Regions from separate parts of the Pseudomonas huanghezhanensis genome, predicted to be linked through region 1. Evidence: predicted binding sites of a transcription regulator. Region 1 holds the regulator's gene; the other holds the start of a gene.
The links. The regulator FliA, encoded in region 1, starts transcription of late flagellar genes. The targets are predictions, from matches to a motif close to CTAAAGTTTNNNNNNNNNNNGCCGNTAA.
Positions count from the first base shown of each region.

Region 2: OYW20_RS07805 (methyl-accepting chemotaxis protein) is a predicted target of FliA. The motif match lies at 8,934-8,961, and genes of this name have one in related genera.

Region 1 covers NZ_CP113949.1:1,982,105-1,997,301, forward strand. Annotated here, with positions in the region: gene OYW20_RS08850 (hypothetical protein) at 774-1,166, opposite strand; gene flhA (flagellar biosynthesis protein FlhA) at 1,617-3,746, shown strand; gene flhF (flagellar biosynthesis protein FlhF) at 3,758-5,110, shown strand; gene fleN (flagellar synthesis regulator FleN) at 5,229-6,062, shown strand; gene fliA (RNA polymerase sigma factor FliA) at 6,059-6,799, shown strand; gene OYW20_RS08875 (chemotaxis response regulator CheY) at 7,065-7,439, shown strand; gene OYW20_RS08880 (protein phosphatase CheZ) at 7,459-8,247, shown strand; gene OYW20_RS08885 (chemotaxis protein CheA) at 8,369-10,654, shown strand; gene OYW20_RS08890 (protein-glutamate methylesterase/protein-glutamine glutaminase) at 10,704-11,900, shown strand; gene OYW20_RS08895 (flagellar motor protein) at 11,900-12,640, shown strand; gene motD (flagellar motor protein MotD) at 12,651-13,532, shown strand; gene OYW20_RS08905 (ParA family protein) at 13,570-14,358, shown strand; gene OYW20_RS08910 (CheW domain-containing protein) at 14,473-15,197, shown strand, end outside.
Region 2 covers NZ_CP113949.1:1,749,442-1,764,638, reverse strand. Annotated here, with positions in the region: one part of gene OYW20_RS07850 (IS3 family transposase) at 1-193, opposite strand, end outside; gene OYW20_RS07845 (GAD-like domain-containing protein) at 444-1,052, shown strand; gene OYW20_RS07840 (SDR family oxidoreductase) at 1,250-1,981, opposite strand; gene OYW20_RS07835 (AraC family transcriptional regulator) at 2,141-3,007, shown strand; gene OYW20_RS26140 (methyl-accepting chemotaxis protein) at 3,188-3,892, opposite strand; partial or broken gene OYW20_RS26135 (hypothetical protein) at 4,094-4,174, opposite strand; partial or broken gene OYW20_RS07825 (IS66 family transposase) at 4,944-5,123, shown strand; gene OYW20_RS07820 (methyl-accepting chemotaxis protein) at 5,240-6,868, opposite strand; partial or broken gene OYW20_RS07815 (IS66 family transposase) at 7,053-8,087, opposite strand; gene OYW20_RS26130 (hypothetical protein) at 8,269-8,454, opposite strand; partial or broken gene OYW20_RS07810 (IS66 family transposase) at 8,647-8,850, shown strand; gene OYW20_RS07805 (methyl-accepting chemotaxis protein) at 9,007-10,632, shown strand; gene OYW20_RS07800 (NUDIX hydrolase) at 11,124-11,861, shown strand; partial or broken gene OYW20_RS07795 (transposase domain-containing protein) at 11,966-12,067, opposite strand; gene OYW20_RS07790 (hypothetical protein) at 12,312-13,013, shown strand; gene OYW20_RS07785 (restriction endonuclease) at 13,401-14,345, shown strand; gene OYW20_RS07780 (bifunctional diguanylate cyclase/phosphodiesterase) at 14,338-15,197, opposite strand, start outside.

The sequences.
Region 1 (15,197 bases):
CTCATATTTCCCGCATTCTTCTTCCGAGATAACTGTCGCCGTAGTAGTTCTGGTGTTTTTGGGTAAGCACGATATCGCTCAAGTGATCTTCGATGATCTCAAGATACATTCGAAAAAAATGTAAGAGCCGACACTGTGAATGCTCATTGCTACGAGCAAAATGAGAAACATCCATCCTGTTGCAACATATGACAACAGGGCCTCCATTCATATAGCACTTCACCCAGCTTTCCTCCCCCCGCTTCGTCAAGCATACCCCCTCCGTAGGCTGCCGCTGCACCGCCAACAATCCCGCATCCAATAGCCCCCACACCAAGGGTCGGAATGCCGAAGACCACCACGCAGGCTGTCATGGCGGCAGTTGCGCCTATTCCTCCAGCCCATAATCCTGCTCCTACCCCGCCGACAAGCTTCGCGCCTTCTACGTATTTCGCTTTTGTGCACACTACCTGGCGGCCCGTCGAACAGGCCTCTCTTATCTCCAACGCCGTCGCCATCATGTTCAATGCAATCCCGATTCCGGTGCCATGCTTAAGCAACTTCGAAGCCTTGGCGATATTACCGATTCTCTGCGCGTAGTTTTGAAGCTCTCATGTATGCAGATAATGCTTGGTCGATAACCCCAGCATCTTTTTGATAGAGCCGCGGTTACGTAAACCAGTGCCCCAACGGGCGATACCTTTGAGTTGCGTATCGAGCGTCGCAAACAGCAATCTTCGCTGGTTAATAAACTGTTGTCGTGCAATGGGCGTCCCGCGCTTGAGCATTAATTGCTAAAGCTGTTCGATGTTTTCAAGTGTGTTCTGTACGCCGGCAAGATGTTTGCTCCAGACACCGGTCGCTGAGCCAATACCCAGCGATCCATAGTTAAGGATGTTTTGCAGCAAGTCATAGTTTTCGAGGACTCGGCCATCACTTCCGGCCTGATTCTGCAAAAGTTGGTGGTGAACGATGTTTCCCAACCCAGCCAGTTCAGATTCTTCGGCAGTCACCTTCAACGTTGATTCGTCTCCCACGACGATGAACTCCCCAGGCATGACCATGGCGCTGCGAAAATGCCTGTTTAGCAGTTCGAATTTTGCGCCGCCGCCTACCCGTACCTTGAGCGTTGCATAGCGCTGCATTCGGTCATTGATGCGTACGTAAGGTTTGATACCGGATGCCATCTTCCTGCCCTTGAAGTAAGCGAGGCGGGAGGATAAGGAAAGGGGCACGGCTTACGATGAGTAGGGGCACGGTTTCAGTAAATTCAGAACAATCCCACTTTGAGCTCGCCGTATTCCTACGCAGCCCATCGCGGCCTCGCGCTGCTCGTGCGCTCCTACAGGGTTTAGCGGCGTTCGCGGGGAGGTTGCGGTGTTCGCGGGATTTTGATTCTGCCCGGAGGAGCAGTTTGCTTTGCCTGCATCTTGCGAATGAATTCGCATCTACAGATTTCGAAGTCCCGCCGATGAGGAATGCGGCCAAGACCCCGCATTGTGCAGTAATCCCCATTTCTTGATGCTAGCACTCTGATATTTTTTTACGACGCCAAGAGTTGGACCCCTTTTTGCAATATCTCCGTTAAGTCGCCTCAAGGCGTCAAAAGTTTGGTTTAGCGCGCAGGTACAAAATCGGTGGATCGCTCTCAATTACTCAGCAGTGCCCGCAGCAACCTGTCCGGTCTAGGCCGTGGGCAGTTGGGTGTGCCATTGCTGCTGTTGGTCATGCTGGCAATGATGATGTTGCCCATGCCGCCGTTCCTGCTGGACGTGTTCTTCACGTTCAACATCGCCCTGTCCATCGTCGTCCTGCTGGTCTGCGTGTACGCACTGCGGCCCCTGGACTTCTCGGTATTCCCGACCATCCTGCTGGTCGCCACGCTGCTGCGCCTGGCACTCAACGTCGCGTCTACACGTGTCGTCATGCTCCACGGTCAAGACGGCCACGCCGCTGCCGGTAAGGTGATCCAGGCCTTCGGTGAGGTGGTGATTGGCGGTAACTACGTGGTGGGTATCGTGGTGTTTGCGATCCTGATGATCATCAACTTCGTGGTAGTGACCAAAGGTGCCGGCCGTATCTCCGAGGTGAGCGCGCGTTTCACCCTCGATGCGATGCCTGGCAAACAGATGGCGATCGACGCCGACCTCAACGCGGGTCTGATCGATCAGCCACAGGCCAAGGCCCGTCGTCTGGAAGTCGCCCAGGAAGCCGAGTTCTACGGTTCCATGGACGGTGCCAGCAAGTTCGTGCGCGGTGACGCCATCGCCGGTTTGCTGATTTTGTTCATTAACCTCATCGGCGGTGTGCTCGTCGGTATCTTCCAGCACAACATGACCTTCGCCGACGCCGGCAAGGTTTACGCACTGCTGACCATCGGTGACGGTTTGGTGGCGCAACTGCCATCACTGTTGCTGTCCACCGCCGCTGCGATCATGGTGACCCGTGCTTCCGGTTCGGAAGAAATGGGCAAGCTGATCAATCGCCAGATGTTCAGCACGCCCAAGGCGCTGGCTGTTTCGGCGGGCATCATGATCGTCATGGGTCTGGTGCCGGGCATGCCGCACTTCTCGTTCATCAGCCTTGGGCTGGTGGCGGCCGGTGCCGCGTATCTGCTGTGGAAGAAACAGGATCAGGTCAAAGTCATGGCCCTGCAGGAGGTCAAGCGTCAACAGGACCTGCTGCCATCGCCAACCCGTTCTCAGGAATCCAAAGAGCTGGGCTGGGACGACGTCACACCCATCGACATGATCGGCCTGGAAGTGGGCTATCGCCTGATCCCGCTGGTGGACCGCAATCAGGGTGGTCAGCTGCTGGCGCGGATCAAGGGTGTGCGCAAGAAGCTCTCCCAGGAGTTGGGCTTCCTGATGCCCACCGTTCACATCCGCGACAACCTGGATCTGGCGCCCAGCGCCTACCGCTTGACACTGATGGGCGTGACCCTGGCCGAAGCCGAGATTTACCCGGACCGCGAACTGGCGATCAACCCCGGTCAGGTGTTCGGCAGCCTCAACGGTATCAACGCCAAAGACCCGGCGTTTGGCCTGGAAGCGGTCTGGATCGAAATCAGCCAGCGTGCCCAGGCGCAATCGCTCGGCTACACCGTGGTCGATGCCAGCACTGTGGTGGCGACCCACTTGAACCAGATTCTCTACAAGCACTCTCATGAGCTGATCGGCCACGAAGAAGTGCAGCAATTGATGCAGTTGCTGGCCAAGGGCTCGCCCAAGCTGGCTGAGGAACTGGTCCCCGGTATTCTTTCGTTGTCTGCGCTGCTCAAAGTGTTGCAGGCGTTGCTCGCCGAACAAGTGCCGGTGCGCGACATTCGCAGCATCGCGGAAGCCATCGCCAACAACGCTGCGCGGAGTCAAGATACCGCCGCGTTGGTGGCCGCAGTGCGGGTCGGATTGTCCCGCGCAATCGTCCAAAGCATTGTGGGCATTGAGCCGGAGCTGCCTGTTATCACGCTTGAGCCAAGGTTGGAACAGATATTGCTCAATAGTCTTCAGAAGGCAGGTCAGGGTCAGGAAGAAGGCGTTCTGCTCGAACCGAGCATGGCTGAAAAGCTGCAACGCTCGTTGATCGAAGCAGCACAGCGTCAGGAGATGCAAGGGCAACCCGTGATCTTGCTGGTTGCAGGTCCGGTTCGCGCCATGTTGTCCCGCTTTGGACGCCTGGCAGTACCGAACATGCATGTGTTGGCGTATCAGGAAATTCCTGACAACAAGCAAGTCACCATCGTAGCGACTGTCGGGCCGAACGGCTGAGGTAGTGAGTCATGCAAGTTAAGCGTTTTTTCGCCGCCGATATGCGACAAGCCATGAAACTGGTTCGTGATGAATTGGGCGCCGAGGCGGCCATCATCGGTAACCGGCGGATTGCAGGTGGCGTGGAACTGACTGCCGCGCTGGATTACAAGCTGTCGGCCCTGGCGCCGCGCGTGCCGAACATCGAACTTGAAGACGAACTGCGTAAGACACAGTCGCGCATCGTGTCGGCTCAAGCTGAGCTGGGCGGCGGTGGCGAAGTGGACGCTTCGGTTAATCGCCAACTGTTCGCCGGCTTGCCGCTGAGCGCTGACGACAAACACATCGAGCCTACGCTGGACGAGCCGTTCCGCCCTTCGGTACACGCGGCCATCGCCGCTGAGCGTGCAGAGCGCGCTGCCGTGAGCGAGCCTGCGGTCGGTCAGCGCGCCTATGAATCGATGCGTTCTGAATTGAATGGCCTGCGCGAGTTGCTGGAAGTACAGCTGGGCTCACTGGCATGGAATCAGCTGCAAGGCAGTCGCCCGTCGCAGGCCAATCTGTGGCGTCGCCTGCAACGCGTCGGTCTGTCCGGCCCGTTGTCTCGCGACCTGCTGGCGATGGTGCCCAACACCGACGATCAGCAGCACGCCTGGCGCATGCTTCTGGCGCATCTGGCCCGTATGATCGCGACCCCCGAGATAGAGCCTCTGGAAGAGGGCGGTGTGATTGCCATGGTCGGTCCTGCCGGCATGGGCAAGACCACCACGCTGGCCAAGCTCGCGGCCCGCTACGTACTCAAATACGGCTCGCAGAACATCGCGCTGGTGAGCATGGACAGTTTTCGTATCGGCGCCCAGGAGCAACTCAAGACTCTGGGACGCATCTTGAATGTTCCGGTAACCCACGTCGATCCGGGCCAGTCACTGGCTCAGGCGCTGGAGCCGCTGCTGCGCAAACGCGTGGTGCTGATCGACACCGCAGGCCTGCAAGCCAGCGATCCAGCACTGCGCATGCAGCTCGAAAGCCTTGCAGGGCGTGGCATCAAGTCGCGCAATTATCTGGTACTCGCCACCACCAGCCAGAAGCAGGTGCTGACGGCGGCGTATCACAGTTACAAGCGTTGCGGCCTGTCCGGGTGCATCCTGACCAAGCTCGACGAAACCGCCAGCCTCGGAGAGGTGTTGAGCCTGGCGATCAGTCACGAGTTGCCTGTGGCCTATCTCACCGATGGTCCACGGATACCGGATGATCTGCATTTGCCGCGCCGGCACCAGTTGGTGAGTCGAGCGGTCAGCGTGCAGATGCAGGAGGAGCCGAGCGAGGAAGCAATGGCTGATATGTTTGCGGATCTTTATCACAACCCAGGCAAGCGTGTGGGTTAGGTGAAGAATATGACACTGGAATACACCCACCTAGATGGTCTGCCAGGCATTGTTCAAACAACGAACGTGCAGCCCGACATGTGGCTTAGGTCTAAGCAAGACAAGGTAAACAATTAACATGGGCAGCATGCATCCCGTACAGGTTATCGCAGTGACCGGTGGTAAAGGCGGCGTAGGCAAGACGAACGTGTCGGTGAACCTCTCACTGGCACTGGCCGAGCTTGGTCGCCGCGTCATGTTGATGGACGCCGATCTGGGTCTGGCCAACGTTGACGTTCTACTGGGTCTTACCCCTAAACGCACCCTGGCCGATGTCATCGAAGGCCGGTGCGAGCTGCGTGACGTCCTGCTGCAAGGCCCGGGCGGCATCCGCATCGTACCGGCGGCGTCGGGCACGCAGAGCATGGTTCACCTGACGCCTGCGCAACACGCCGGCTTGATTCAGGCTTTCAGCGACATCGGCGACAACCTCGACGTGCTGGTGATCGACACCGCTGCCGGGATTGGCGAGTCGGTGGTCAGCTTCGTACGCGCAGCCCAGGAAGTATTGCTGGTAGTGTGTGACGAGCCGACTTCGATCACCGATGCCTACGCGCTGATCAAATTGCTCAACCGCGACCACGGCATGAACCGTTTCCGCGTGCTGGCCAACATGGCGCAAAGCCCGCAGGAAGGCCGCAACCTGTTCGCCAAGCTGACCAAGGTCACGGACCGCTTCCTCGACGTTGCTTTGCAGTACGTCGGCGCCGTGCCTTACGACGAGTGCGTACGCAAGGCTGTGCAGAAGCAGCGTGCGGTGTATGAGGCGTTCCCGCGCTCCAAATGCTCACTGGCGTTCAAAGCCATTGCGCAGAAGGTGGACACCTGGCCGTTGCCGGCCAATCCGCGCGGGCATCTGGAATTTTTCGTCGAACGTCTGGTGCATCAAACCAGCGCGGGGCCTGTGTCATGACAGCAAGTGGGTATCGCATGTACAGCAAATCATCCCGTGATTCCCAATACGAGCTGATCGAGCGCTACGCGCCTCTGGTCAAGCGGATCGCCTACCACTTGCTGGCGCGTCTGCCAGCCAGCGTGCAGGTCGAAGATCTGATCCAGGCCGGCATGATCGGTCTGCTCGAAGTCTCGACCAAGTACGACTCCACCAAAGGCGCGAGTTTTGAGACCTACGCCGGGATTCGTATCCGCGGCGCGATGCTCGACGAAGTGCGCAAAGGTGACTGGGCGCCGCGTTCGGTGCATCGCAATACGCGCATGGTCAGTGACGCGATTCGGGCAATTGAAGCAAAAACAGGTCGTGATGCTAAAGATCACGAGGTTGCGGCCGAACTCCAATTGAGTCTCGATGATTATTACGGGATTTTGAACGATACCTTGGGCAGCCGATTGTTCAGTTTCGACGACCTCCTGCAGGACGGCGAACATGAAGGGCTGCACGAGGACGGCGCAAGCCAGTCGCTCGAGCCGTCGCGTGATCTGGAAGACGAGCGTTTCCAGAGCGCGTTGGCCGATGCCATTGCCAACCTGCCAGAGCGTGAACGGCTGGTGTTGGCGCTGTACTACGACGAAGAGCTGAACCTCAAGGAAATCGGTGAGGTCCTGGGGGTCAGCGAATCGCGTGTCAGTCAGTTACATAGCCAGTGCGCAGCTCGTTTGCGAGGGCGTTTGGGAGAGTGGCGAGCGCGTTGACAGGCAACGCGGCGGACCTTTTTGGGTCCGTGTTGCCTGTAAAGCCGGCTGTGCAGAGCGTTCGTGGGAAACAAGAGAGACAAGGCTGGAGCCGGTCAGCACAGGCGCATATCGCGTGCGTCGCGCCGTACTTCACGTCTGTTGATTTGCCAAGCCCGTCGTCGTTTCGTACAGCCCGGTCAAGGAACTGTGCCGGTTTTGATTGAACGCGCGTCCAGGTGCTGGACGCGTTAAAGACTGCTTGGAGGTCGAATTGGACAAGAACATGAAAATCCTCATCGTTGATGACTTCTCAACGATGCGGCGGATCATAAAAAACCTGTTGCGTGACCTTGGGTTCACCAACACGGCCGAAGCGGATGACGGCATGACCGCATTGCCCATGCTGCAAAGCGGCTCCTTTGACTTTCTGGTCACTGACTGGAACATGCCTGGCATGTCCGGTATCGACTTGTTGCGTCAGGTGCGTGCCGATGAGCGTCTGCGCAGTCTGCCGGTATTGATGGTCACCGCTGAAGCCAAGCGTGAGCAGATCATCGAAGCTGCTCAGGCAGGCGTTAACGGATATGTGGTCAAGCCTTTCACGGCGCAAGTTCTGAAAGAAAAAATCGAGAAGATATTCGAGCGCGTCAATAGCTGATGTTCGCTGCGAGGGCGCTATGGATTCCAAAGATTCGTCAATGGGTGACTTTGAGTCGACCCTGAAGAAACACGCACAGGAGCTGGTCGAGAGCCTTGAAAAAGGCAAATTCGGCGAAGCCGTGCAACTTATCCATGAGCTTAACCAGACCCGCGACCGAGGCCTGTATCAGGAAGTCGGCAAGCTGACGCGCGAGCTGCACAGTGCAATCGTCAATTTCCAGATTGACCCGCACATGCCGCAAGCCGAGGAAGTCTCGCAGATCACTGATGCCACCGAACGTCTTGGTTACGTGGTCAGGCTGACTGAGAACGCTGCCAACCGCACGATGGATCTGGTCGAGCAAAGCACCCCGCTGATGCACGGACTCACGGCTGACGCAAAAGCATTGAGCGTCGACTGGGGGCGCTTCATGCGTCGCGAGATCAGTGCCGATGAATTTCGTGATCTGGCGCGACGTGTCGATGTTTTCCTGACGCGCAGCGAGACGGAGACCCATGAAGTCGCCGGCCACCTCAACGACATTTTGCTGGCCCAGGATTACCAGGATCTCACTGGTCAGGTGATCAAGCGCGTCACCCAGTTGGTGACCGAAGTGGAGAGCAATCTGCTCAAGCTGGTGCTCATGGCCAGTCAGGTCGATCGCTTTGCCGGCATCGAACATGACCAGGAAGTGTTCCGTCAGGAAAAAGAACAAGAAAAACTTCATTCCAAGGGTGAAGGTCCGCAGATTCATGCCGATAAACGTGAAGACGTCGTATCCGGTCAGGATGATGTAGACGATCTGCTATCCAGCCTGGGTTTCTAGGTTCTCAGTAAGAAGAGGTTATGAGCCTGCTGCGTGTTGTTTGACCGCATCAGGCTCTGCCACTGGCGACTCAGCGCAAGACCTGGATCGGTTGACGGTTAATTTTAGGAGCACCCCCCCAATGAGCTTCGGCGCCGATGAAGAAATCCTTCAGGATTTTCTGGTAGAGGCCGGCGAGATTCTCGAGCTGTTGTCAGAGCAGTTGGTCGAGCTGGAAAGCCGACCGGACGATGCGGACCTGCTCAATGCAATTTTTCGCGGTTTCCACACTGTAAAAGGGGGCGCTGGCTTCCTCCAACTCAATGAGCTGGTTGAATGCTGCCACATCGCCGAAAACGTCTTCGACATCTTGCGCAAAGGCGAGCGTCGAGTGGACGCCGAACTCATGGACGTGGTCCTTGAAGCGCTTGACGCCGTCAACAGTATGTTCGGTGAAGTGCGTGAGCGCACTCAAGTCACCCCGGCAACGCCAGAGCTGCTGGCAGCGCTGGCACGTCTGGCAGAGCCTGCTTCTGCCGATGAAGTCGCGGCCGCTCCGGTTGAGGTCGAACCAGTGGCTGAAGCGCCATCCGATGACATCACTGACGACGAATTCGAACAACTGCTGGACTCGCTGAATGCGGTCAAGGCCCAGGCGGCCGGTGCCCCGACACTCAGTGCAGCGCCGGTAACGCCGGTGGTGGCGGCTTCTGCCCCTGCTGCCGGTTCAAGCGATGACATCACGGACGCCGAGTTCGAGTCGCTGCTTGATCAACTGCATGGCAAAGGTCAGTTCGCGGTGGATGCTGTTGCAACCCCGGCGCCTGCTGCACCGGTGGTCAGCAAGTCTTCCGATGAAATCACCGACGATGAATTCGAATCGCTGCTCGATCAACTGCATGGCAAAGGTACGTTTTCAGCTGACGCGGGCGCCAATACCCCGCCAGCCGCTGCAACGCCTGCCGCACTTGCCAAGCCCGCTGCTCCGGCTGCGTCGTCAAGTGGCAAGCCGTCGGACGAAATCAGCGATAACGAATTCGAAGACCTGCTGGACCAATTGCACGGCAAAGGCAAGTTCGAGCCAGCGGTAGCGACAGCTGCCGCCACCGCTGCGCCTGTCAAGAAACCTGAGCCGGCGAAAGCCGAGCCTGCCAAGGCCGAACCGGCCAAAGCGGCGGCTGCCGCCCCAGTTGCCAAGCCTGCCCCCGCGCCGGTCAAAGCAGCCGCGCCGGCTTCCGAGAAGCCTGGTCCGTCTGAAGCAGAAACCACCGTGCGCGTTGACACCGCACGGCTGGACGAAATCATGAACATGGTCGGCGAACTGGTGCTGGTGCGTAACCGCCTGGTGCGCCTGGGTGCCAACAGCGCTGATGAAGCTATGTCCAAAGCTGTGTCCAATCTGGACGTGGTGACGGCTGACCTGCAAACCGCGGTGATGAAGACCCGGATGCAGCCGATCAAGAAAGTCTTCGGCCGCTTCCCTCGACTGGTCCGCGATCTGGCGCGGCAGTTGAAGAAAGAAATCAACCTGGAACTTGTAGGCGAAGAAACCGACCTGGACAAAAACCTGGTCGAGGCGCTGGCCGATCCGCTGGTCCACTTGGTGCGTAACGCCGTGGACCACGGCATTGAATTGCCGGAAGAGCGCGAGGCGTCGGGCAAGTCCCGTGGCGGTCGCGTGGTGCTCTCGGCGGAGCAGGAAGGCGACCACATCCTGTTGTCGATTTCCGATGACGGCAAGGGCATGGACCCGGTAGTACTGCGCGCAATCGCCGTCAAGCGTGGCGTGATGGACAAAGACGCCGCCGACCGACTGAGCGACAGCGACTGCTACAACCTGATCTTCGCGCCGGGCTTCTCGACCAAGACCGAGATTTCCGACGTGTCGGGCCGTGGTGTGGGCATGGACGTGGTGAAAACCAAGATTTCCCAGCTCAATGGCTCGATCAATATCTACTCGACCAAAGGACAGGGCTCGAAGATCGTCATCAAGGTGCCGCTGACGCTCGCGATCATGCCGACGCTGATGGTGATGCTGGGCAACCAGGCGTTTGCGTTCCCGCTGGTCAACGTCAATGAAATCTTCCACCTCAACCTGTCGACCACCAATGTCGTCGATGGCCAGGAAGTGGTGATCGTTCGGGACAAGGCACTGCCGCTGTTCTACCTCAAGCGCTGGCTGGTCAGCTCCGCTGCTCACGAAGAGCAGCACGAAGGCCACGTGGTGATTCTTACGGTTGGCACCCAGCGCATCGGCTTTGTCGTCGATCAACTGGTGGGCCAGGAAGAGGTGGTGATCAAGCCGCTGGGCAAGATGTTGCAGGGTACGCCGGGTATGTCGGGCGCCACCATCACAGGTGATGGCCGCATTGCGTTGATCCTTGACGTACCGAGCATGCTCAAGCGTTACGCCGCACGGCGTATCTGATTCTAGGTGAGCGGGCCGCTTCAGGCCCGTTTCGCTCTATGGAGTGTTTATGGCAGTCAAGGTCTTGGTGGTCGACGATTCAGGGTTTTTCCGTCGCCGCGTCTCGGAAATTCTCTCTTCAGATCCCACGATTCAAGTAGTTGGCACTGCAACCAATGGCAAGGAAGCCATTGAGCAAGCTCTGGCTCTCAAGCCTGATGTGATTACCATGGACTACGAAATGCCGATGATGGATGGCATTACGGCGGTTCGGCACATCATGCAGCGCTGCCCGACGGCGGTACTGATGTTCTCCTCGCTGACGCACGAAGGCGCCCGCGTGACCCTCGACGCGCTCGATGCTGGCGCGGTTGATTTTCTGCCGAAAAATTTCGAAGACATCTCGCGCAACCCCGAAAAGGTCAAGCAGATGCTCTGTGAAAAGGTCCACACCATTTCCCGGAGCAACCGTCGTTCTTCCAGCTACGGCAGCACGCCGACGCCGACGCCGGCTCACGCGCCATCGCCTTCCAGTTCCAGTTCCAGTTCAGCGTCTGCGAGCAGCGCGCTGCACAACTCGCCCGTTACCCCACGCCCTGCGCCAGCGCCGCGTGCTGCGGCTTCTGCGCCTAGTCATGCGTCCAGCCACAGCGCCAGTCATTCAACCGCCTCGCACGCGCCATCGTCACCGGCACCCAAACGCAAAGCCTACAAACTGGTTGCGATTGGCACGTCCACAGGCGGCCCGGTTGCATTGCAGCGCGTGCTGACACAATTGCCGGCCAACTTTCCAGCGCCCATCGTGTTGATTCAGCACATGCCCGCCGCCTTCACCAAGGCGTTCGCCGAGCGTCTGGACAAGCTGTGCCGCATCAGCGTCAAGGAAGCCGAAGACGGAGACGTGCTGCGTCCCGGCCTGGCCTTGTTGGCACCCGGCGGCAAACAGATGATGGTGGATGGACGTGGCGCGGTGAAAATCCTGCCGGGCGACGAGCGCCTCAATTACAAGCCGTGCGTGGACATCACCTTCGGCTCTGCCGCCAAATCCTACGGCGACAAAGTGCTGGCCGTGGTGTTGACCGGAATGGGCGCCGACGGGCGTGAAGGTGCGCGTCTGCTCAAGCAGGGCGGCAGCCACATCTGGGCGCAAGACGAGGCCAGTTGCGTGATTTACGGCATGCCGATGGCCATCGTCAAAGCCAATCTGGCGGACGCGGTCTACAGCCTCGATGACATCGGACGCCACCTCGTCGAGGCGTGCATCTGATGGATGTGTTGAGCCTGATCGGGATCATCCTCGCGTTCGTTGCGATTATCGGCGGTAATTTTCTCGAAGGTGGGCATCTGGGCGCCTTGCTCAACGGCCCGGCAGCGTTGATCGTGCTTGGCGGCACCCTCGCGGCGTGCCTTTTGCAGACGCCCATGAGCGCGTTCAAGCGAGCGATCCAGATCTTTTTGTGGATTCTGTTTCCGCCCCGCATCGACATGGCGGGCGGTATTGATCGCGTGATCAACTGGAGCCTGACCGCGCGCAAGGAAGGCCTGCTCGGTCTTGAGTCGGTGGCCGACTCCGAACCCGATCCCTACTCGCGAAAAGGCCTGCAGTTGCTGGTCGATGGCGTTGAACCGGAAACCATTCGCGGCATTCTCGAGGTGGATTTCATCACCCAGGAAACCCGCGATATCCAGGCCGCCAAAGTCTACGAAAGCATGGGCGGCTATGCGCCGACCGTGGGCATCATCGGTGCGGTGATGGGGCTGATTCACGTGATGGGTAATCTTGCCGATCCCAATCAGTTGGGCAGCGGAATCGCCGTCGCATTTGTGGCGACCATTTACGGCGTGGCCTTGGCCAACCTGATCCTGCTGCCGGTGGCCAACAAGCTCAAGTCCGTGGCTGTGCGTCAATCGCGTTATCGCGAAATGCTGCTGGAAGGTTTGCTGTCGATTGCCGAAGGCGAGAACCCGCGGTCAATCGAATTGAAGCTTCAGGGCTTCATGGAGTGATCAACTGACCATGGCCCGACGCAGGCGTCACGAAGAGCACGAAAATCACGAACGCTGGCTGGTGTCCTACGCGGATTTCATCACCTTGCTGTTCGCGTTTTTCGTGGTCATGTACTCGATTTCTTCACTCAACGAAGGCAAGTATAAATTGCTCTCCGAAGCGTTGGTCGGGGTGTTCAACGAGCCTGAGCGCAGCGTCAAGCCGATCCCCATTGGCGAGCAGAAGCCGCGGACCGTCACTCCGGCCGATCCACTGGTGATCGACAGCGAGCAGACGGATGCCGCGCTGGGGCAGGGCGCTCAGGATCCATTGAAGTCCATTGCCGATGACGTCAACGCGGCGTTCGGCGATTTGATCGCCTCCAAGCAGATGACCGTGCGCGGTAATGAGCTGTGGATCGAGATCGAACTCAACTCCAGTCTGCTGTTCGGCAGCGGCGACGCGATGCCCAGTGATCAGGCCTTCGACCTGATCGATAAAGTGGCAAAGATCGTCAAGCCGTTCGACAACCCGATCCACGTCGAAGGGTTTACGGACAATCAGCCCATCAACACGGGCCAGTTTCCGAGTAACTGGGAATTGTCCTCGGCCCGCTCCTCGAGCATCGTGCGCATGCTGGCAATGGATGGCATCAATCCAGCGCGTCTGGCGTCGGTGGGGTATGGCGAATTCCAACCGTTGGCCTCGAACGCTACGGCTGATGGCCGCGGCCGGAATCGTCGCGTGGTGCTGGTGATTTCACGCAATCTGGACGTGCGTCGCAGCCTGACCGGTTCAGGCACTGCGGCCAATGCAAAACCCGACGCGGCATTGCGTCGTGCTGGCACACAAACTGCACCAGCACCAGCCAAGCCGGCGCAAGGCGTCAAATCTTCGTCATCCGCCCCATAGTCAGTCCTGGTCGCACGGCCGGGGGGAAAAACGAAACATGAGAGTGTGGGCAGTTGCCAATCAGAAAGGTGGAGTCGGTAAGACCACCACTGCAATCGCGTTAGCCGGTCTACTGGCTGAGTCGGGCAAGCGCGTGGTCGTTGTAGACCTAGACCCGCATGGCTCGATGACCAGCTACTTCGGTCATAACCCCGATGAGCTGGAGCACAGCTGTTTCGATCTGTTTTTGCACAAGGGCGTGGTGCCTGACGGCTTGCCCGGTCAATTGCTGCTGCCGACCAGCGATCAGCGTATTTCGCTCCTGCCTTCGAGCACCGCACTGGCCACCCTTGAGCGTCAATCGCCAGGACAGAGCGGGCTCGGCCTGGTGATTGCCAAAAGTCTGGCGCAGCTGTGGCAGGATTTTGATTACGCGATCATAGACAGCCCGCCATTGCTTGGCGTGCTGATGGTCAATGCGCTGGCGGCCAGCCAGCAGTTGGCGATCCCGGTGCAGACAGAATTTCTGGCCGTTAAAGGCCTTGAGCGCATGGTCAATACGCTGGCGATGATCAACCGCTCGCGCAAAGTGCCGCTGCCATACACGATTGTCCCGACTTTGTTCGACCGCCGCACCCAGGCCTCGATGAGTACCCTCAGGCAGCTGCGCGACAGCTTTCCGGAACACGTCTGGAATGCTTATATCCCGGTCGACACGCGCCTGCGTGACGCCAGCCGCGCAGGCATGACGCCTTCACAGTTCGACAACAAAAGTCGTGGCGTGCTGGCTTACCGTGCGTTGCTCAAGCACATGCTGACCGAACAACTTGTCGGGCAGGTGGCGTGACGTGGCCGCTTATCACTTATTGCCGTGCCGCATGCTGACGCATTCAAGTCCGCTGGCAGTTCGGCCGATAAACACTTCAGGCGGCAATCGCATCACTTATTTTCGGGCTCCACTATGAACCGCCCCCTGGACATCGCATCACGACCGCAACTGGCGCTGCAGACTTACCTGGATGCGTTGCTTCAGGAAGCGACCGAGGAATTGCTGGCCGAGCCGGCAGAAGTTGACGATTTCGAAGCCGCCGTGCGCGAAGAACAAGCACACGACGCGCGTTTGCGTGCACTCGCCAAGCCGGTGGCCGTTGCCATCGCGGCGGCAACCCCTGCACCGGTAATGGCAGGCGTGTTGATGGCGGATGCTGTGCCGGTCAGGCGGCCCGTTACGGTCGTCGCGCCGGTCATCGCTCGTGTTGCAGAAGCGCCGGTAATCATCAGTCCGCCGATCACGGTGCCTGCGATTCCGGACATCGAGGCTTTCGTTCCAGACATCAAGCCGGTGGCGCCAAGTATTGCGCTGGTAGAGCCGGTGGTTGAGGTTCATCTGCCCTCGCAGCGCAACCCGACGCCACCGCCGAGGCCAGATGCGCGCCCGGACTGGGCCGAGGAGCCGTTTGAATGCCTGCTGTTCGACGTCGCCGGATTGACGTTGGCGGTGCCGCTGGTGTGCCTGGGTTCCATTTACCCGTTGGCCGGCCATGAGTTAACGCCGCTGTTCGGTCAGCCTGACTGGTTTTTGGGGATTCTGCCCAGCCAGGCCGGCAATCTGAAGGTGCTCGACACGGCGCGCTGGATCATGCCGGACCGCTACCGCGACGATTTTCGTCAGGGGCTTCAATACGT
Region 2 (15,197 bases), 230 kb from region 1:
CTGGTGTCAGGGCCTTGCTCTGGGGCGTGACGCCGGTGCGCTCTTGCTGAAGCTGGTCGACCCAGCGGCGCAGCGCCGACTCACCAACACTCAGTGAACGACTGGCTTCGATGAAGCTATAGTTTTGCTTGAGCACGAGGTCGGCAGCCTCGCGTTTGAATTCTGCGGAAAAGGTACGGCGTTGTTTGGTCATCTGACACCTCGATCTGGCGAGTATTCTCGCCTAAAAGGGTGTCCGGTTTCATTAGACCACTACAGGCAGGCGATTCGGTTGAGTTGATTGGCTACGGGTGGCGGTTCTGAAGCGGGGCATTCTGGTTAGCCGTTACGGCCGGTGTGTGGAGGTGATCGCGCCAGAGCTAAGGCCTCTGGCGCTGACTTTCGCTTTTACAGATCAGTAATCGCCTGCATATTCATCGCAGTCGATCAAAAAGGAGGCGTACATGGACAAAGTATTTGCCAGGTTTCTAGAAAAGTTTGGTAGCCCTGTTGACCGGGAGGAGGTTCCGGCATCAAGCCTCGAGCGCTACAGAGGCAAATTGCCCAATCAGCTGTTGGAGTATTGGGCTGAGCATGGCTGGTGCGGATATGGCAATGGCATTTTTTGGTTAGTGAATCCGCAGGAATATGAAGGAGTCGTGGCTTCCTGGATTGAAGGGACGAAACTTGAGGAGCGGGACACCTACCACCTTATTGCACGTGGTGCGTTTGGCGACCTGTACCTGTGGGGCGAGAAAACGGGATTTTCGCTGAAGATCACTAGCGTCTTTTCTCGATGCGTTATCCATGACTTTGAAATTACGAGCGAGGAAATGGACAGAGAGCTTCAAGGTTTTATCGTATCCAGAAACGTGGACTCCAACGATGTAGAAGACTTGTTCAACCCGACGAGAAGAAAGCTGGGGACGCTACGCCACGATGAAATGTATGGCTTTGTTCCGGCGCTGATGCTTGGAGGAGAGCCCACTCTGGATCAGGTTGAAAAAGTAAAAGCTGTAGAGCATCTGATACTGCTCTCTCAGCTCTCCGAGCTCGAGCCTTATAACTTCTAGGCACGCGTGCAAGCATACGGCGGTGCTGATGGCGTTTGAGATGTTTACGGAACGCTGGCGATACCCTCTTGATAAGTCGCCGCTCGCAAGCTCCGAGTCCGGACTTCAGGAATCGGCCCGGATTGGGTGTCGCACAGGGCTGCTGGAACATAACTTTGGCGTTTGGCGGGCAGCCATTCCCGTTGTCCGAAAGATGTTCAACCTTCGTAACTGCCACCATATTCCTTTGGGACCAGATCGGCTTGTGCAGCGCCGCTTTTGATCAGCCCCAGGATCGTTTCCGCCACCCATTCTGGCGGGTGTGCGAACGAAACGGTTTCGGCTTCCTGTGCCTTGGCAGACGTCAGGCCCGACTTCACCGAGCCGTAGAACTCGGTGGTGGTGATAGAGGGGTGCATAACGGAAACAGCGATACCCGCTTCCGCCAGCTCTAAGCGTGCCACGCTCGAGAGCATGTTGAGCGCAGCCTTTGAGCTGGTATACGCGGCCGAACCTGGGTAGGTGGCAAGCGTCGCGCCCGAGCTGACGTTGACGATGCTTCCGCGTCCTTGCTTGAGCATATAGGGGATGACGGCCTGCATCATGGCAAGTGGCGCCACACTGTTGAGATTGAGCAGCTCTTTGAAATCCTCGAGTTTGATGTCTTGGATGGTGGCATGCAGTCCCTGTCCAGCATTGTTGATCAATGCATCGATGCGTCCAAACTTCGAGATGATGGTATCGATGGCGTGTTGCACCTGCTCGGGCCGGGTGACATCGCACACCACTGCCAAGGCATCGACCAGTTCTTGTGCCAAGGCGTCGATGCGATCCTGTCGACGGGCGAGCAACACCACCCGCGCGCCGGCACGGGAGGCCGCGCGCGCAGTGGCTTCTCCAATTCCGGATGAAGCCCCGGTCACAATGACCACTGCATTTTTAATGTCCATCAAGTATCTCCCTCGATTTGGCTGATGCGGGCGAGTCAATGCGCATGGGCAGAATCTTACGGCGCATCCGCGAGCGATGCTTGCGCGATCAAATCAGTCATTTGCCCATTCGTGCTAACGTGCTTTGATCAGTCATTGGGATCTGGCAAATACCACGCTATGCGCGACGTCATCAGGGTCATTAAATCGTTTGTTGAGCAGCGCGCTACCGGCGTGCTGACACTGACTGGCATGCCGCGTGTTGACATCCTGAAGGTCTGCGCGCCTACCCAGCTTGCCCCAGAGATCTACCAGCCCATCGTTAGCCTAATCCTGCAGGGTGAAAAGCGGCTCGTCATTGGGAGCCAAGTCCTGCGCTATACCGCCGGACATACCTTCATCGCCTCCATTGATGTCCCTGTAATCGGGGAGATCGTCCAGGCAAGCGCCAGCGCTCCCTACCTCGCGGTACGCTTGACCTTTGACCGTTCGGTGGTGGCTGACCTGCTACGCGATGCGCAAGGGCTTGATGAAACGCCAGAAGAGCGAAGCTTCTGCGTCAGTCAGGCCAGCGAAGACCTAATCGACGCCTGGTTCCGCATGCTGCGCCTGATGGAGCGGCCAGATGAGGTTGCGGTCATGGCTCCATTGCTGGAGCGGGAGATCCTCTTTCGTTTGTTGCGCGGCCCGCAAGGTGCGGTCCTGCGACAAGTGGCCAGCATCGACAGTCGGTTTTCACGAATAAGGAAGGCCTTAGACTGGATCAAGGCAAACTACTCCACCGCTTTGCGCGTGGCACATCTGGCCAATCTGGCCAACATGAGCCCATCGTCTTTCCATCGGAGCTTCAAGGCAAGCACGGGCATGTCTCCGCTCCAGTACCAAAAGCATCTCAGGCTCTATGAAGCCCGTCGCAGGCTCTTCGCCGAACCTGGTCATGTTGCCAGCGTCGCCTTGGCGGTTGGCTATGAAAGCCTGTCGCAATTTACCCGTGAATATGCGCGGATGTTTGGCGCTCCACCTGCTCGCGACGTCAGGGGCCACTAAAACAAAATACACGAACTGATAGAGCCGGAAGTTAAGCTGCGAAAGCCACCCGCAGTGCTTTTTTACGTAACCGTCCGGCCAAGTGATCTACGCTGTGTTCCTTTGCGCAGATGCCGTCTCATCGCCCAGCGCCATGCTCGCCAACACCGGAGGCGGACATGAAGCTTTGAGCAAATGAAGTCAAAGTCGGAAGCGATCCACAGACTGCGATAACATCCCCGCCAACGTGGACAGCTCGTCCGTCGTCGAAGCCGTCTTTCCGATCACTTTGCTATTAGCCTCCGACGTACCGGCAATCATCTCCACTTGATGGGCGATTTCGTTGCTGGCAAGGCTCTGCTCACTGATGGTGCGGGAGATATCGTTGACCAACTCAGTGGTGTTCAGAGTGGCCTGAAGAATATCGCGAATGGCCCGCTCGACATCGGCGGTTACAACCATGCCTTTGTCCACTTGAGCAACACCCTCTTCCATACTGGTGACCGCTTCCCGGGTGCTTTGCTGGATGCGCCCGACCATGCTGGCGATCTCTTGAGTCGAGGCGCTGGTGCGTCCAGCCAGGCTGCGCACTTCATCCGCGACCACCGCAAAACCACGACCCTGCTCGCCGGCACGAGCGGCTTCAATCGCGGCATTCAGAGCCAACAGGTTTGTTTGGTCGGCGATCCCCTTGATCACCTGAATAATGCTGAAGATCGCCTCGGAATCTTTGTCGAGCGTGCGGATGACTTGGGCAGATTGCTTTGCCGAACGAGCAATGCCATCCATGTCACTGACCACCTGGTGAATCACTCGGCCGCCGTTCTTGGCCAAGGCTTCAGCCTGATTGGCCATATCCAGCGCACGACTGGCATGCCGGGTGATTTCCTCAATACTGGCGGTCATTTCAATCGCTGCTGCGGCCATGGTGCTGGCGGCGGCGCTTTGTTGCTGGCTGCTGCTGGCCACCTCATGGCAACCATGGCTCAGTTGCTCGCTCATGACATTGACGCCTTGGGCATTGCTGCGCACCACTTCGATCATGCTGCGTAAGTCCCGCTGCATAATGGCAAGGTTGCGAATCAATGAACTGGCTTCGTCTTTGCGACTGGTTTCAACGATTGGCTCGCTCAAGTTGCCACGGGCGATGCTGGCGGCAATGCGGCTGGCGACCTGTAGCGGCCCCATAATGCTCAACATTACCCAGCGGCCTTGGGCCAGGAGTAGCAAGACACTGACGATCAGCACCGTGCCTAAGGTGAAGTTGGCGGTGCTGATAGCATCCCGAGTTTCCATACTGGTTTGTTGGGTTTTGTTTTCGATCAGCTCACTCAGGCTCTTCATTTGATCTTCAAGAAGGGTGAACGCCTTGTTGAAGCTCTCCAGTTCCCCGCGAGCGGCGTCGGGATTGTCCAGGGCCAACGCGACGATGCGTTCACCGGCACCTATGTAGGTTTCAAGGCTGGGGCGGATCTTATCCAGGCTCATCCTGAGGGTATCGTCCAGAGGCAGCTTGAGATTGTCCCCTAGCACCTGGCGGAAGTGCTCGGCATGCTCCTTCAGCGAAGTGCTGACCTCGGCCCTGGTAGTGATGCTTTTACCCAGCCCCACCAACATCGCCGACAACACATCGGCGCGCAGCGCATCGTGCATCATGTCGGCTTCCATGTGATTGCGCAGCACCGTCATGCTGATCTCATTCTCCTGAATGGCGCTGCCCGTCCGGGTATTTCCCAGATAACTGGATAGGCTCATAACCAATGCGGTGACCAGTCCGGTCGCAATGAACAGAAACAAGCGTAGTTTGATCGTCATACTTGTTATCCTTTAACCCAGAGAGTCGGATTTAAAATCGTACCGTGCAAGCGTTGCCCATCACTTTATCGGCATAGTCCTACCGTTATTAGAGCCTAAGCTCGCAAATATGTGGCTCTACTCAAAATCCTGCAAAGCCCAGGTTGTCCATGCGCGACGCAAGCCCTTCGAACTCCATATCACCAGCAAGAGCACGCTCGCCGAGCAAGCATTGCGCTATATCCAGTTACGGTACGAAATCGAAAGCGAGGTCGCTGATCCAGCGCCGGATTTACGCCGTCGAGGCAGGAAGCAGCGGGCGAGGGAAATCGATCAGTTACGGCTACATAAATGGCAGCCGGTTTAATCACGCACAGAGTGATGCGTGGACGCATGCTCTAGTTTCGCAGCCTGGTACCGTCAACTGAGCACATTTCTCTCGCACGCGCACTGGCACCCCTACATATGAAACTGCTTCACCAGCCGATTCAATTCGACCGCGAGCTTGGTCAGTTCAGACGTTGCAAGAGCGGTCTGGCTAGACCCCTCTGAAGCTTGATTTGATAGGTCTCGTATGCTGACAAGGCTGCGATCCACCTCCCTGGCAACTTGGGCCTGCTCTTCAGACGCCGTTGCGATCAAGACATTGCGCTCAGTGATATTGTCAATGGATTCGGTGATTTCCACCAAAGCGGTACCGGCGCCTTGAGCGGTGTCAAGAGTTCTCTGAGCTTGGGCGTTGGTGTGAGTCATTGCCGAAACAGCCGCTCCAGTGCCTTTCTGAATCGAGCTGATCATCTGTTCAATCTCACTGGTTGACTGCTGCGTACGATGAGCCAAAGCCCTTACTTCATCCGCCACCACCGCGAAGCCTCGACCTGCCTCACCGGCACGAGCGGCTTCGATTGCAGCATTCAACGCAAGAAGATTGGTCTGCTCGGCGATAGCCCGTATCACATCCAGAACCTTGCTGATGTCGGTCGCCATCACGGCGAGCCCTTGTACTTCCTGAGAAGCGTCTTCAACAGTTGCGACCATTAAGCTGATGGCCTGAACGGTTTCATCTACGCGTGCACGACCTGCCAATGCGGCGGAGTTGGATCGAGTGGCCGCTTCGGAGGCTGCTGAGGCATTTCTGGCCACTTCTTCTACGGCTGCGCTCATCTCGGTGACGGCAGTAGCGGCCATCTCGACCTCGTTATTCTGACGAAGCATGCCTTTATTAGCATCCTCAGTGACGACATGCATTTCTTCAGAAGTCGATGCTAGCTGGTTAGACGAATCTGATATCAAAGAAAGCGTACCTCGCAGACCTTGCTGCATGGCTTTCAAAGCCTCCATGAGCCTGGCAACTTCGTCGCTTCCTTGCACCTCAATGACCTCGCTGAGATCGTTTTTGGCAATACGCTCAGCGATGGCCAGTGACTGGCTAACCGGGCTAGTCACGCTGCGGGTATACATCAGAGCGAGAGTAATTGCAGCCAATGTGCCGACCAAGATAAAGGCGCCAACAACAATTTTGGCCTGGTCGTAGATGAGAGTAGCGTCCTCGCCTGCTTCTTTAGCTTTTTTAGTGTTCAGTTCAATAAGTTTTTTTATGTCACGCTCAACAGCGTCTGCCGATTGCTTCATCGCTTCGTTAGATAATTTCACAGCGTCATCAAGACTGCCCGAAGAAATAAATGACAGGTATTGATCCTGTATTTTTTGATAAGTGGCATAGCTTTGGGACAACTCACCAAAAACCTGTTTTCCCATCGCAGTGACTATGTGCGGCTCAAGCGTCGAAAGTGTTTCTTGGATGCTTGCGCGGGCTTTCCTTACGTCCTCAAGTGCTTGAGTTTTACGATTTTCTGGCTCGACAGGATTACGCAACCGCGCGTTGCTGCCTCTAATACTTATAAACTCCCTGTCAATCGTTCCCAGTAAAGATATGCTAGGCACTACGTTGGTTTCTACGAATTTTTCAGAAGCGTTCAAACTTGCCATCTGCTTAAGGGCGATGATCCCCAACGCAATAATCATTAGGCAAAAGAACCCGAAGCACAGAGCCGAGCGTGGAGCGAGATTGAGCTTGCGCAGTACCATAGGGAAATCTCTCGTCGTTTTATCTCTCTCGACGCTTCTGAACAGACCTGAAGCGCCGCTCGTCGCCAAAATGAAAGTAGTCAATGAACGCGAGTTTTGAAAGGAAAAAAACATGTATCTGAATGTGACCCTTGTCAATTCAGAGCATCAAGTCGAAGGCTGAATACGTTACGGACTCAACTGCTCACTCGGCAGCGAGAACAATTTTGCGTAGCGAAACTGGTTTCCACATGTGCGGCAGCAACTCGTCACTGTCACTCGCCCGCTGCGTCGGCAGTCGCGTGAGAATGTCCTTCAGATAGGCATACGGATCATGACCATTCATTCGCGCAGCCTGCATCAGGCTCATGATTGCCGCCGCCCGTTTGCCGCTGCGCAGAGATCCAGCGCAGAGCCAGTTCGTGCGCCCAAGAGCCCAAGGCCGGATCTGGCTCTCCGCCCGGTTATTGTCTATGGGTAAGGCCCCGTCATCGAGGTAGCGCAGGGCTTGCTCGGCAAGCATGCTTTTATTCGTAGCGTGCAGCTCAAGGAATTCGCGCCGTGCATGAGCCATGCACCCAATCTCGGTCACGCCAAGTTCGAAGCTGGATTTGTAACCGGCAAAATCGTCACAGACCTGCTGGCCCCTCCAGTCTTGCAGGAAGTTGCGAGCATCCTCGCCGGCGCGGCCAGGGCTAAAGTCATAAACAACAGCTGCTGTTTCGCAGAACTGGCTGGTGGCGTAGGCCCAAACATAGGAAACGGTGAGTTTTCTTTGTTCCCGGCATGAGCATGTGCACGGGTGTTTCATCGGCATGAATAACCTGCTGCCCGAGTACCACTTCGCGCAGCGCATCCACCAGCGGCTGCAACTGAACCCCAGTCACGCCACCCCATTGAGCCAAGGTTGAGCGGGGAATCGCCAGGCCCATTTGCCACGCACATGGCGTTCGACGGTAAACACGCCGGGCGTGTAGTCCAGTTTCTCGCTGACGTCCTCGCCGATGAGCTTGAGGGCGCGGCCGCATGGGCAGTAAGTATTGTCCGGTTCGTGATGGATCAGTGTGCGTGGAAACTCTGCCGGCAAAGCAGTGCGTTTGGGCTTTTGCTTTTTCTCGGTCGGAGCCAGCACTGTTTGCAAGGCTTGAAGCTCTGCTTCAATCGCCGCGATATCGGTATCGATCAGATCATCGAGCAAACTGGCCTGCTCAGGATTCATCTGCTCGCTGCGTCTAGCGAACAGATCAGCACATTGCGGCTGCGCCGCACCGAACACCGCGATCACCTTGGCTAACGCCGCTTCGGTACCCGCGCGCATGTCCATCGGCTCAGTGGCGAGCCAGATGGAGTCGATGCGAATCATCGCAGAAGGTCTCGAAGAAAGGTTGCGCAGGCAGCAGCACTTTCACTGGGTCAGTTCACTATGACGTGACGGTGCCGCGCGGGTGCTGCATCTCAACCCTGATATTTGATGATGCGTGCGAGCGTGCCCCGGCCAGCGATACGGGTAACAGAATAAATGCAGGTTGCAGTGCTGTGCTTTTCTGCGCGTGCAGGCGAATCCATTTGTGGACGAGGTTTGCGTTGAGGTTATGGCTGAGTGCGATGCTGCCAATCGAAACACCGGGCTGGGCATACTCTTGAATGACCTGGGCTTTGAAGGACTTGAATAGGAACGGCGTTGTGGCTGCATGAAATACCCGCTTAAAAGGCTAGAACTGGTGCCCACTTAAATTTTTAAGTGCACACCATGTCTTGGCTTTGCGGGGCTGGGTAGATGACTTGGCCGGGCGCAAACGGGCAGTCTTCTTGAAGGCCTGATAGACACCGACATCGCGGCTATTGAAGCAGAGCTGAAAGCGGTAAACACGCCAGTCCTGCCGGCCAAACCGTGTCAACAGCCCAAGCATGCACCGTTGCCGCCACAGTTTCCGCGCACCGTGATCCGTCACGAACCCGAAAATACCCAGTGCGCATGCGGCTGCCAACTTCAGCTCATCGGCGCCATCGAACGCGAACTGGCTCTTGCGGACCCAGTTTAGTGTCATTAGATCCCTACAAAGACCTTCCTGGCCAAATCCCCCCCTTAAAGCCTCGCCATCCCCGGCCGATACAGTTGTCTTACAACTAGAACATCTGCCGATCACAACGGGGTCATCATGCTACTACGCAACTGGAACATCGCTCCCAGAGCGGCTTTGGGGTTTGCTCTGATTGCGCTGATGGTAGCGTTTCTGGGTATCTTTTCGCTGGGCAAGATGTCGAGCATCCGCGACCGCGCCACCGCCATCGAAACCGACTTGGTGCCGAGCATCCGCATCGTCGATGCGATCCGCGAAAACATGCTGCGCATCCGCACCATTTCCCTGCGGGTCGCGTTAGACCCGGACCCGAAGAACATCGACACCTACGTGAGCCAGTACGAGGCGCGCAACAAGGTGCTAACCCAGAACATCACCGATTACGAGGCGTTTATCGACACCCCCGATGAACAGCGCCTGTACGCCCGTTTCAAAACCGACTTCGCCGCCTACCAGCGCAGCATGAGTGACTCGTTCTCGCTGGCCCGAAGCGGTAATCGCGAGGCGCTGAACAAGCTGCTGCTGGTCGACATGAAGCCGATCGTCGACGGCACCGGCGCGCAGTTGTCCGAGCTGGGCGATATTTACGGCAAGGGCATCGAAAGTGAAGGCAAAGCGTCGGCAGCGCAGTACGCCGACTCCAAGAATGTGGTGATGCTGGTGATTGCCCTGGCGGCGCTGATTACCGTATTGCTTGCCTGGATGCTCACCCGCAGCATCGTCGGCCCGCTAAAGGCCGCGGTGCAGGCCGCGCAACATGTGGCCGAAGGTGACCTGACCAAACCCATAGATGTACAAGGCCGCGACGAAGTCAGCCAGCTGCAGGTGGCCTTGGCACAGATGCAACAGCGCTTGCGTGAAACCCTGGCGGAGATTTCCGGTTCGTCCACGCAATTGGCCACTGCTGCCGAGGAGCTCAACGCGGTGACCGAAGAGGCCGGCCGTGGTCTGCAACAGCAGAACGACGAAATTGAACAAGCGGCCACGGCGGTCAATGAAATGAGCGCAGCGGTGGACGAAGTGGCACGCAACGCGGTGTCTACCTCCGAGGCGTCCAAGGCCTCCAACCAATCGGCGCAGTTGGGTCAAGCGCGGGTTTCGGAGACCATTGCTGCTATCAGTGACCTTTCCGGCGAAGTGGAAGGCACCTCTTTGCTGGTGCAGCGCCTGGCCGAGCAGTCCCATGAGATCGGCAAGGTGCTGGACGTGATTCGGGCGATTGCCGAGCAGACCAACCTGCTGGCCCTGAACGCGGCCATCGAGGCCGCACGGGCAGGAGAATCCGGCCGTGGCTTTGCTGTGGTGGCCGATGAAGTCCGGGCCCTGGCCCATCGCACCCAGAATTCCACCCAGGAAATCGAGCAGATGGTTGGCAGTATGCGCAGCGGCTCCAGCGCAGCGTTGACCTCCATGCAGGCCAGCAGCTTGCGGGCCCAAACCACTCGCGACCTGGCGCGCAGCGCCGGTACGACTTTGGAGCAGATCACCAGCGGCATCAGCGAAATGTACGAGCGCAACCTGGTCATTGCCAGCGCCGCCGAAGAGCAGGCCCAGGTGGCCCGCGAAGTGGACCGCAACCTGGTGAACATTCGCGACCTGTCGGTGCAATCGGCCAATGGCGCCCGGCAGACCAGCGCCTCCAGCCACGAACTGTCGCGCCTGGCCGCCAACCTGAGTCAGCTAGTGCAACGCTTCAATGTTTAAGCCAGAACGCACGAAGCTCTCGCAAAGGAGGGCCTTTTGCTGCGGCGCCGGAACGTAGGATGGTGTAGAAAAATAAACTTGGAGCCAAGGTTGGGGGGCTGGCTCCGGGCTTCAGTGCACTTTCTGTTCCGTTGCCCCCCAACCCCAGACTGCTAACAGCGTAAACATCCTGAGTTCTGTGCGGTTGCGGTTACTCCAGCTAAGGCGAGATCGCAAATGGTCTGCTGCAGTGGTTGTCAACCCCACGGTATCTGTCCGGCGAAGTCATCTAGCCTCTCTGCGAACAAAGACATCCTTTGCATTCAAATTTAGGTGCCCACCATCGCAGTCAGCGATGGCATCAGTAAGGTGTACTGCCCAGACGGTTACACAGCAGTAATGGAAGCTCGGTAATACCCTAAGGTGAGGTGCGTCCATTTGGCATCCATCATTCGCAAAGCAGTGCCCACATCACTACAATTTCGGCAGATCGACCAATCCAAAGGTGAACCGTGGAATTCAAACGGGACAGATTCAACGGCGTCATTGTCGACGCCGCTTCGCTGCCCGACGACCCGCAAGCGTTGCGTGGCGCCGTCGACGCGTTAGTCGCCCTCATCGAGCACGAGCGCCTGGCTCTGGCCTGGGTCACACTGCCGATCAGCAACGCTCAAGGCATTCCGGTCTTCACCGCCGCCGGCTTCTCCTTCCATAGCTGTCTGACCGATCAGCTGACCCTGGTGCGCCGCCCATTCGAGCAGGCATTCGTCCCATTCATACCCACCCATACCGTAGGGGCGGGCGCCATCGTCATTAACGACGCAGGGGAACTCCTCGTCATAAAGGAGCGAGGTACCACCGGGTTCAAGCTACCGGGGGGCCATGTAGACGCCGCTGAGCGAATTCAGGATTCGATCGAGCGCGAGGTGCTGGAGGAGACTGGGATCGAATCGAAGTGCGAATCCATCGTGGCGTTTACCACCAAACACCCCTACCAATTTGGCAAATCGAACATTCACTTTATCTGCCGAATGACGGCCTTGACGCAGCGTATCAACGTACTGGACACCGCCGAGATCGAAGAAGCTAAATGGGTACAGCTGCAAGCCTACCTGGCAGACTCCTGCAACAGCCTGTCCAACCGGCAGCTGGTCAGGGATGTAGCGTTCAGCCAAGGGCTCGTCTGCACCGAGTATTCCGCCAACACCGGGCCTCACAAAAAACAAGAGATTTTCACGGCGGCGTGCTGATCAATCGAAAAAGCCGCCTCTAGGCATGCATCCAAGCATCACGTCTTGTGTGATTAAACCGGCTTCCATATAGGCGGGAGCAACTGGTCGATCTCACTCGCCCGCTACGTCGGCGGGCGCGTCAGCACATCTTTGAGATAAGCATACGGATCATGCCCATTGAGCTTAGCCGACTGGATCAGGCTCATGATCGCCGCCGCACGCTTGGCGAATACGACAAGAAAAAGCAGCGCCATTGGCGAAAGCACTGCGTGGCTGGAGGTTGACCCAGCGTGATCTTGTGCCCACAGGCAACAACCCATTCGAAAACCAGATCAGAAGCGAAAGGCTGAAGCGTTAGCGGCCGTTGAGCTATTGCCGGGCCAGCAAAACCTTAAGTTTTTCCGTTTCGCGCCGATATTTCTCCACATAAGTTGCCATGGACGTGGCTTACGTTGCGAGGACGCAAACATGATTGACAGCAATTCCATTTCCAGCTTTCTGGCCAGCAATACGATCAAAACAGTTGCCAAGACTGCCTCCGTCGCCCCTGTGAGTGCTGATGCCAAGGAGCTGTCATCTGCAACGACGAACGTTGATAGCGCGACGTTATCAACGTTTGCTCTGCAATTGAGCGATAGCGCCACGCGCGCTGAGGCCCGCGATAACCGCCTTGATTCGAAACAGCTCGCCTCACTGGCGAAGGACGTCATCGAGAAGTTGACTGGCGATAGCTATTACCGCAACAAAGCCGTGCATGATGCAGAAATACCTGACACTGAAGATCCCGAACTTCTTGAAAGAGCCAGACGGGCCACCCAGCTCACCAATGGATCAGGGACGAACCCGTTTTCAGGTGTATCTCCAGAAAAGCTAACCTTGATCATGTATGACGAAGCTGGCACCTACACTCTGAACGAACGAAAAGCTGCTTATTTGGAAAAGTACGATCAGGAGCAGGTCTGGAAAAAAGCGATATGCCAGCGCTATGTCGATGAGTACAACGAGACCGGAAAGAGCACTCAAACACTGTTCATGATACTGGCTCACTACAATGAACTTCCACCGATAGAAAAAGCGCAGTATCCCGACAACTACGCAGCCAATCTCGCATCAGGCGACAGCTCAGTGCTGGAGGCCCTCAATATCTCGAGTGCCTCAATAGACAGCTAACGAATCAATGTCATTCTGCAGACGTTCACTGCGCACAATGTCGAAGAGTTGCTCTAGCGTTATCAGCAATCAAACAGGCCGACGATTGAAGTCGAGAATGGCTGGTATGAAGTGGAAGTACTGTTTGATTGTCGCACCCGTTATTATCGATGGGCACAGCACCGTCATCGAGATAGCGTGTCAGTGCTATGCACCGTTTTAGGCTGTAATCCCCCTTGACCGCAATAAAGGCAGTTTGCAGTGTCAGCCTGCGCGCATTCGGCAATGACCTGGGCCTTGAAGGAAGACGATTCGCTTTGTGGACAATGTTTTTTCCTACACGTATCGTCGCGCCAGCATTTAGCGATGCCCGTAAAAAATGGACTAACTCAGGTAGAAACCACGGATATGGCCAGGCACACCTCCCCCTTTGACGTTCTCTTTCTTGTCGCGGCCAAGTTGCCTTGGTGGGTGGGTCTTGCGCTGGCGGTCGTGTCCGGCTTTTACCTTCATTCGGTTGCCACGGCGCCCGTGCCGGTTTACGCCTCGCCTCAGGATGTCCAGGCGATGATGTTCTCCACGGTGCTCAGAACTTTGGCCATGGCCGGGCAATTTCTATTGCCGCTGATCTTCATCGGGGGCGCTCTTGCCTCTTTTCTGGCCCGCCGCAAACGCCGCACCCTCCTCAACGCGGTCGCCACCCCAAACGGCCAGACGCTCGCCAGTATCACGTGGCGTGAGTTCGAGTTGCTGGTGGGCGAAGCGCTGCGGCGTCAGGGGTTTTCGGTGCAGGAAACCGGCGGTAGCGGGCCGGATGGCGGGGTTGATCTGATCGCGCGTAAGGGCGGCGAGAAGTACCTGGTGCAGTGCAAACAATGGCGCGCCATGCAGGTGGGTGTGCCGGTGGTGCGTGAGCTTTATGGTGCGATGGCGGCTGAGGGCGCTGTGGGCGGTTTCGTCATCACCAGTGGGAAATTCACCAAACCGGCGAAGGAATTTGCTTCGGGGCGCAATGTGCAACTCATCGATGGCACCGCGCTGAACGCGTGGATTGCCGCGACGCAAAAACCAGCGCCGCGACCTTCTACCGTTGTCAACGAGGCTAAGGTTGAGCCTCAGGTGGAGCCGGTAATCGTTGAGCCGCCCGTGCTCAAAACGCCGCCACCTCCTCCGCCGCCGATTGTGGAAACGCCAGTCGCGCCGAACGCGCCAGCTTGCCCTCATTGCCGCGAACAAATGGTGACAAGGGTGGCACGCAGCGGCGCCAACGCCGGGGGTAACTTTTGGGGCTGTGTCGATTATCCGAAATGCAGGGGCATACGGCCGATCTTCGCGCCCATGCAGGTCAAGTAACCGCCGCCTCCGCGCCGATCAGTGCGTTGAACGCCTGGATGTCCAGCGGACGACTCAGTAAAAAGCCCTGGCCTTCATCGCAATTCACCGCCCTGAGCAACTCAAGTTGCGCCTGGGTTTCGATGCCCTCTGCTGTAACCGTCAGCGACAAGGCGCGGCCCAGCCCGACGATAGCCTGGATGATGGATTGATCGCTCTCGCTTTCGCTCAACCGGTTGACGAAGCTGCGGTCGATTTTCAGGCCATCGAAGGGAAACGACCGCAAGTAACTGAGTGACGAATAGCCCGTGCCGAAGTCATCCATGGACAGCCTCACGCCCAGGCTTTTGAGCGCGCGCATGATGTCGAGCGCAACGACGGCGTCGTCGAGCATGACGCTTTCAGTGATCTCCAACTCAAGCCGCGATGCCTCAAGACGCGTGTCAGCGAGCGCCTGCTGAATGCGTTCCACCAGGTTTCCGCGCTGAAACTCTATAGAGGACAAGTTGACCGAGACGAACAACGACTTGGGCCAACCCGCAGCGCTTTCGCAGGCGGCGTTGAGCACCCAGTTGCTCAACGGCAGAATCAACCCGGTTTCCTCGGCAACCGGGATGAACGTGTCGGGCGATATCAAGCCGCGTGAGGGATGCTGCCAGCGCACCAGCGCTTCGGCGCCCACCATCTTGCCGTCGCAAATGCGGAAACGTGGCTGGAAATGCAGGCGTAATTCGCCGTGTTTGATGGCGTATCGCAGGTCGCTTTCCAGACGGCGGCGTTCGATGATCCGCGCGTTCATGTCGCCGGCATAGAAACGCCAGGTGTTGCGCCCTGCGGCCTTGGCTTCGTAAAGCGCGATGTCGGCGTAGCGCA